2 linked regions of the Aquibium oceanicum genome follow. The protein of the gene in region 1 interacts with the protein of each later gene in a pairwise test. Links are inferred from orthologs where the notes say so. Each region holds a gene or a part of one and is shown on either strand. Other genes may lie near its edges. The genes, in order: BSQ44_RS25360 and grpE.

Region 1 (3,143 bases):
GCGTGGCCACGACGAAGATTGCCAGCGCCGCCGTCAAAAGTGCTCTATTCACAAGCAATTGTCCCCTATCCAGTGCCTGCCCCTTGGTTGAGCACAATCTGGGCAAACCTGTGATCAATGCTGCCGGACAATGCGGCAATTGAACGCGTTTGCAGGGAGAAATCCTAAGCCATAATAACTATAGATACTGGAGGAACATATGCTGACGATTGGAGAACTGTCGCGGGCAACCGGCGTCAAAATTCCTACGATACGGTACTATGAACAGATGGGATTGATGGCTGCTGCCGAACGCTCCGGAGGCAACCAGCGGCGATATGAATCACATGATCGAGAGCGCCTGTCGTTTATCAAGCATGCTCGGGATCTGGGGTTCACAATCGAGGCCATCAGGGAGCTCCTGAAACTAAGCGCCCATCCCGACCGTCCTTGCGTGGATGCCGATGAAATCGCCGTCCGGCAGCTTCAGGCCGTTCGCAACAAGATCGCCAAGCTCCGTCTTCTCGAGAAGGAGCTTGATCGCATGACGTCCCGCAACCACGACGACCAGATCAAACACTGCTACGTCCTGCGGTCTCTCGCCAACCACGACATGTGCGTGAGCGAACACTAGTAGCGACCTCTGCGAAAATCCAAACGTCGGCTTCTCGCACGATCCCAGAAAGTTTTCTGAATTGCGGCGCGACGTCAGCCAGCGCCTCTTGCAAAAAGCGCTTTCCTAACTTTAAATGCAAATAAGTCGCAACTGCAAAACATGAGATCAATATGGCCGATCCGACGTCGGACGTCGCCAACGGCTGGAAGGGCAGGTCGAGTGCCCCTTCGATGTCCGATGTGCACCGGTCTGTGCCCGTGCAGGGCATGCACTCGTCCTGGCGCCGGGCCGCAGCCTTCATCGGTCCAGGCTATCTCGTCGCCGTCGGCTACATGGACCCCGGCAACTGGGCGACGTCGATCGCAGGCGGATCGCGCTTCGGATACACCCTGCTCGTGGTGGCCCTGATCTCAAACATCATGGCGATCATCCTCCAATCCCTTTGCGCGCGGCTCGCCATCGCGTCCGGTAGGGACCTGGCGCAGGCTTGCAAGGATGCGTATCCAAAGTTCGTGTCGCGTACCCTGTGGGTGCTGGCCGAGATCGCGATCATCGCGACCGACATCGCCGAGGTCATCGGAACGGCCATCGGCTTGAACCTGCTCTTTGGCATCCCGCTGGAAATTGGCGTCGTGATCACCGCGCTTGACGTTTTCCTCATTCTCTATCTGCAAAGGCTTGGCTTCCGCTGGGTCGAAGCTCTGGTGATCGCGCTGCTTGCCGTAATTGCCGTCTGCTTCGTGCTTCAGATTCTTCTGGCGGATCCAAACTGGGGCGACGTCATCCGCGGGTTCGCCCCGACCACCGAGATCGTCACCAATCCTGAATTGCTCTACCTCGCTCTCGGCATCCTCGGCGCGACGGTGATGCCGCATAACCTCTATCTCCACTGCGGGATCGTCCAGACGAGGAATTATGGCGACAGCCTGCCGGAAAAGCGCGAAGCGCTGAAGTTCGCCACGATCGACTCCACGGTCGCACTGATGTTTGCGCTCTGCGTGAATGCGTCGATCCTCATCCTTGCCGCCGCCACGTTCAACACGACCGGGAGGACGGAAATCGCCGAATTGGGCCAGGCCCACAGCTTGCTGGCACCGATGCTCGGTGCGGCCATCGCGCCGACCTTGTTCGGAATCGCGCTCCTGTGCTGTGGCATAAACTCGACGGTGACGGCGACCCTGGCGGGACAGATCGTCATGGAAGGATTCCTCGATATCAAGCTGCCACCCTGGCTTCGCCGGCTCATCACGCGGGCGATCGCCATCATCCCGGCCGCGGCGATCACAATCTGGTACGGAGAGAGCGGCACCGCCCAGCTCCTGATCTTGACTCAGGTGATCCTCAGCCTTCAGCTGTCATTCGCCGTCTTTCCATTGGTGATGTTCACGGCCGACCGGAAAAAGATGGGTGAACTGGTGGCGCCCCGTGCGCTGGTCGCCGTCGCCTTCTTCATCGCCTTTGCCATCGCTGCCCTGAACGTCAAACTGCTCTTTGACTTTCTTGCGTCCACGGCCTGATCCCGGCGCCCTCACGCCTCTGTGTCGTCCTCGAACCGGCAGAAGTAGGTCACCCGATCGGCGGCGCCGTTGGATGAAGGAACGTTACGCAGAATGACCTTGACGACCGAGCTGCTCGCGGGCGCGACTATATTCCCGGCAATCGTCACCGTCGGATGGTCATCCGGGATGAGCTCGAAGGCTGTCTCGTCCCCGCGGGTCTGGCCGAAACGGACCGTCCCTGTATCGTAGTCGCCCTCCGCGGCATAGGTCGTCTCCATCCTCCTTTGATCCAGGAACAGATAGTATTCCATGTCCGAACCGAACGGCACTCGGCCCCAAAGCAATGCGTCGGCCTTCTCACGGGACGGCCTGATGCGCCGCACGAGCGCATCACAGTCCGCGGAGGAAGGTACTGCTCCTTGCTCTGGAAACCACAGGAACACTCCCGTCGGCGCCTTTGCCAAAGCCGGTAAAACGCCGGCAAGCGATGCCGCAAGCAAAACGGCGATTGTCTGCCTTAGCCGCATGCTCGCCTTCCGATCCGCGCGTCTTGATGCATCCGCTCACCGTACCTGAAGTTGGGATCGATGGCCTGTCCTATGGAAGTGTGAGCCTCGCAATGACTGGAAGGTGATTTGAGCCAAATTTTGGCCCCATCGCCAAGCTGTCCAATCCCACCGCCGGCGACAGCACGATGCGATCGATTGGTGTCCCGAGCTGCGTCCACGATCCGAACCTTATGCTGAATCGGGTCGGCAGGGGCCACCATCGGGATTCAGTCGTCCTGTAACCCGTGGAGGACAACAGGTTTTTGAAGAAGGGAGACCACGAGGCGGTGTTCCAGTCTCCCGCGACGACAACGGGGGTGTCGTGCCGTTCCGACCTGAGCGCCTGTGCAAGATCACGCAGATAGGCCGACCGCTCGCGCCACATGCGTGGACTTCTCGGCGTCTGCGGATGAACCGCATAGACGATGAGGGTCCGGCCTCCCACAAGCAGTTCATAGCGGACGGCAAACCTACCGCCCGTGTCGGCACTCTCAGGAGAAA
Region 2 (3,246 bases), on another replicon or contig:
AAACGCGGCTTGTAACGCCATGCCAACGCCGACGCAAAGGAAAAGGCGGGTGCTTGCGAGTTGTGTTCCCGCCCGCGCGGATTATATCCTTTGTCAAAAGGTTCGCCGCCGATGACGATACCCCTCATGGATCCGACCCTCCAGTCGCTGGATACCCGCTCGCGCGAGATCTTCCGCCTGATCGCCGATTCCTTCCTGCGCGACGGAGAGCCGGTCGGCTCTCGCAACCTGTCGCGCCTCCTGCCCTCGTCGCTGTCGCCCGCCACGGTGCGCAACGTGATGAGCGACCTGGAGCATCTCGGCCTCATCTATTCGCCGCATGTGTCGGCCGGCCGCCTCCCGACCCAGAAGGGCCTGCGCTTCTTCGTCGATGCCTTCATGGAGATCGGCGACCTGTCGGAGGACGAGCGCCGGGTCATCGACGCCCAGATCAAGGCGTCGGGCAACGGTGCCTCGCTGGAGCACATGCTGACCGAGGCCAGCCAGATGCTTTCGGGCATGTCGCGTGGCGCCGGGCTGGTGCTGTCGGGCAAGAGCGAGGCGGCGCTGAAGCACATCGAGTTCATCCAGCTCGAGCCCAACAAGGCGCTCGCCGTCCTGGTCTCGCAGTCCGGCGACGTGGAAAACCGCGTGGTCGACCTGCCGGACGGCGTCACCACCTCGCAGCTCCACGAGGCCTCGAACTTCCTCAACGCCCACATCCGGGGCCGAACGCTTGCCGAGGCGCGCAGCGAGATCGCGCGGCTGAGGGAAGAGACACGCGCCGCGCTGGATTCCCTGTCGCAGGACCTCGTCGAAAAGGGCCTCGCCGTGTGGGCCGGCACGGAAAGCGGCACCTCGCCGGCACGCCTCATCGTGCGCGGCCGCGCCAACCTCCTGGAAAACGTCACCGCGCAGGCCGACATCGAACTGCTCAAGCACCTGTTCGAGGACCTCGAGACCAAGGAAGGCCTGATCCAGCTGCTGGAACTGGCCGAGGAAGGCTCGGGCGTGCGCATCTTCATCGGCTCGGAAAACAAGCTCTTCTCGCTCTCCGGCTCCTCCCTCGTGGTCGCCCCCTACCGCGACAAGGACTCCCGCGTCATCGGCGCGCTGGGCGTCATCGGTCCCACCCGCCTCAACTACGCCCGCATCGTCCCCATGGTCGACTACACCGCCCAGATGATCTCGCGCATGCTCCGGTAGTACGACTGCGAGCGGATCGCCTCCGCCCCTTGATTTTTGGGGTCCGAGCCTCGATATCGGGCCTACTTTCAAGTTACTCGCAGGAATACGGGATCAAGCGATGAGCGACCATCCGAAAGACGACCGCGCGCCGGATCTGGAAGCCGCCAAGAGCGGCTATGCCGAGCACGCGCCAGATGACTCGGCGCAGCCCGAAGGCGCGCCGGACAACGAGAACCAGGCCGATTTCGAAGCCTTCATGCGCCTTGCCAAGGAAAACGAGGATCTGAAGGACAAGGCGCTCCGCCTTGCCGCCGAGATGGAGAACCTGCGCCGCCGCACCGCGCGCGACGTGCACGACGCGCGCAACTACGCCATCGCGAACTTCGCCCGCGACATGCTGACCGTCTCCGACAATCTGCGCCGCGCGCTCGACGCGGTCCCCGCCGAGGCGAAGGAGAAGGGCGAGGCCGGCTTTGCCGCGCTGCTCGAAGGTGTCGAGATGACGGAGCGCAGCATGATCTCCGCGCTGGAGCGTCACGGCGTCAAGAAGATCGCGCCCGAGGGCGAGAAGTTCGATCCGAACTTCCACCAGGCCATGTTCGAGGTGCCCAATCCCGACGTGCCCGCCAACACGGTCGTGCAGGTCGTGCAGACCGGCTACGTCATCGGCGAGCGCGTGCTGCGGCCGGCCATGGTCGGCGTCGCCAAGGGCGGGCCGAAGGCTGCAGCCCAGGCGCAAGAGCCGGCGGGCGAAGCCGCTTCGGCCGAGCAGGACGGCAAGGCCTGATCTTTGTGCTTTTCCCCGCCTTGAGCTATTGCTCGGCGGGGAGGCCTCGATGAACCCGCTCGTCTTCTTCGATTATGCTGGCGTCGCCGTCTTCGCCGCGACCGGCGCGCTGGCGGCCTCGCGCAAGCAGCTCGACATTCTGGGGTTCATCTTCCTCGCCGCTGCCACCGGCATCGGCGGCGGGACCCTGCGCGACCTCGTGCTCGACGTGCCGGTCTTCTGGACCGTCAACCAGGACTACATCCTCGTCTGCGCCGCCGTCGCGGTCGGCGTCTACTTCACCGCCCATCGCCTGGAATCCCGCTACCGGCTGCTCCTGTGGCTCGACGCCGTCGGGCTCGCCGCCTATTGCGTCTACGGCGCGTACAAGGGCCTCGTCGTCACCGGTTCGGCCACCGTCGCCATCGTCACCGGCGTCATGACCGCGACCTTCGGCGGCATTCTGCGCGATCTGCTCGCCGCCGAGCCCTCGGTGCTGCTGCGCCCCGAAATCTACGTCACCGCCGCGCTGACCGGCGCCGCCGCCTTCACCGCGCTTGCCGTCCTCGGCGTCCCCATGCCACTGGCCGCCGTCGTCGGCGCGCTGTCGGCGCTGGCCGTCCGCGGCGGCGCCATCCGCTTCGGCTGGACCATCCCGACGTACAGAAGCCGGCCGGGGAGAAAGCCGGAGGATGTTTTGTGAGGGGGGTTGCCGCTGAACGCCTGCTCACATCGCTCTTGAAGCACCGAAAACCGCACCGCACCAATGCAGACATCTACCCCTTCACGCGGAAAGGATGATCCGGATTGCGGCGGACGAAGTCCTCGACATCGCGCAACCGCTCGGGAAGGGGTTCGGCTTGCGGATAGTCCCGGTAGCTCCAGAAGCGAAAGCCGGCAAACCATAGCGCTCTCAGCTTTTCCCACTGTTCGCCATCAGAGGACTTCGGCACTCTGAATGACCGTCCCATGTAGTGGAGAGTGACGCCACAGCGAGGACAGATATCTGCGCCCTGCCGGTGTATCTTCCATGATCTACGACAGTCGAAACAGGCATGTGGAAGACGGTTGGTTGGACCCTGCATTTTGTTCTTCTTCGAGCCGCTTGGAGCACCCAAGGTCCCCCCGCTCTCAAATTTCCCGCGTCTCTTCCACCGCCTGTTGCGCGCCTGGACGGCCCGGTTCGATGCTGATGGAGACCGACCGTGCGCGGATCAGTCCGAATAGACCATAGCAAGGTTCGAGTTCGATCTCGATATCCTCTCGAAGTGGGCTCAACGTCATGTGAGGACGTCTTTCCGGTCGATCAGGCG

Evidence for each region.
Region 2: the proteins of BSQ44_RS25360 (region 1) and grpE interact in binary tests that used the Escherichia coli proteins (3 or more experiments, as listed by UniProt). The link is inferred for Aquibium oceanicum from one-to-one orthologs.

What each region holds. Positions count from the first base shown.
Region 1 is NZ_CP018172.1:8,953-12,095, forward strand. The notes cover bases 113-2,938. They hold BSQ44_RS25360 (Nramp family divalent metal transporter), read left to right. Parts: upstream 113-765; coding sequence 766-2,112; downstream 2,113-2,938. Other genes in these bases: BSQ44_RS25355 (MerR family transcriptional regulator), read left to right, coding at 200-613; BSQ44_RS25365 (hypothetical protein), read right to left, coding at 2,124-2,621; BSQ44_RS25370 (endonuclease/exonuclease/phosphatase family protein), read right to left, coding at 2,692-2,938. Also shown: BSQ44_RS25350 (copper chaperone PCu(A)C), read right to left, coding at 1-37; more of BSQ44_RS25370, read right to left, coding at 2,939-3,143. UniProt on the Escherichia coli protein: H(+)-stimulated, divalent metal cation uptake system. Involved in manganese and iron uptake. Can also transport cadmium, cobalt, zinc and to a lesser extent nickel and copper. Involved in response to reactive oxygen.
Region 2 is NZ_CP018171.1:1,130,617-1,133,862, reverse strand. The notes cover bases 191-3,119. They hold grpE (nucleotide exchange factor GrpE), read left to right. Parts: upstream 191-1,285; coding sequence 1,286-1,954; downstream 1,955-3,119. Other genes in these bases: BSQ44_RS05650 (hypothetical protein), read right to left, coding at 3,065-3,119; BSQ44_RS26785 (hypothetical protein), read right to left, coding at 2,710-2,886; BSQ44_RS05655 (trimeric intracellular cation channel family protein), read left to right, coding at 2,004-2,636; hrcA (heat-inducible transcriptional repressor HrcA), read left to right, coding at 191-1,185. Also shown: more of hrcA, read left to right, coding at 112-190; more of BSQ44_RS05650, read right to left, coding at 3,120-3,246. UniProt on the Escherichia coli protein: Participates actively in the response to hyperosmotic and heat shock by preventing the aggregation of stress-denatured proteins, in association with DnaK and GrpE. It is the nucleotide exchange factor for DnaK and may function as a thermosensor.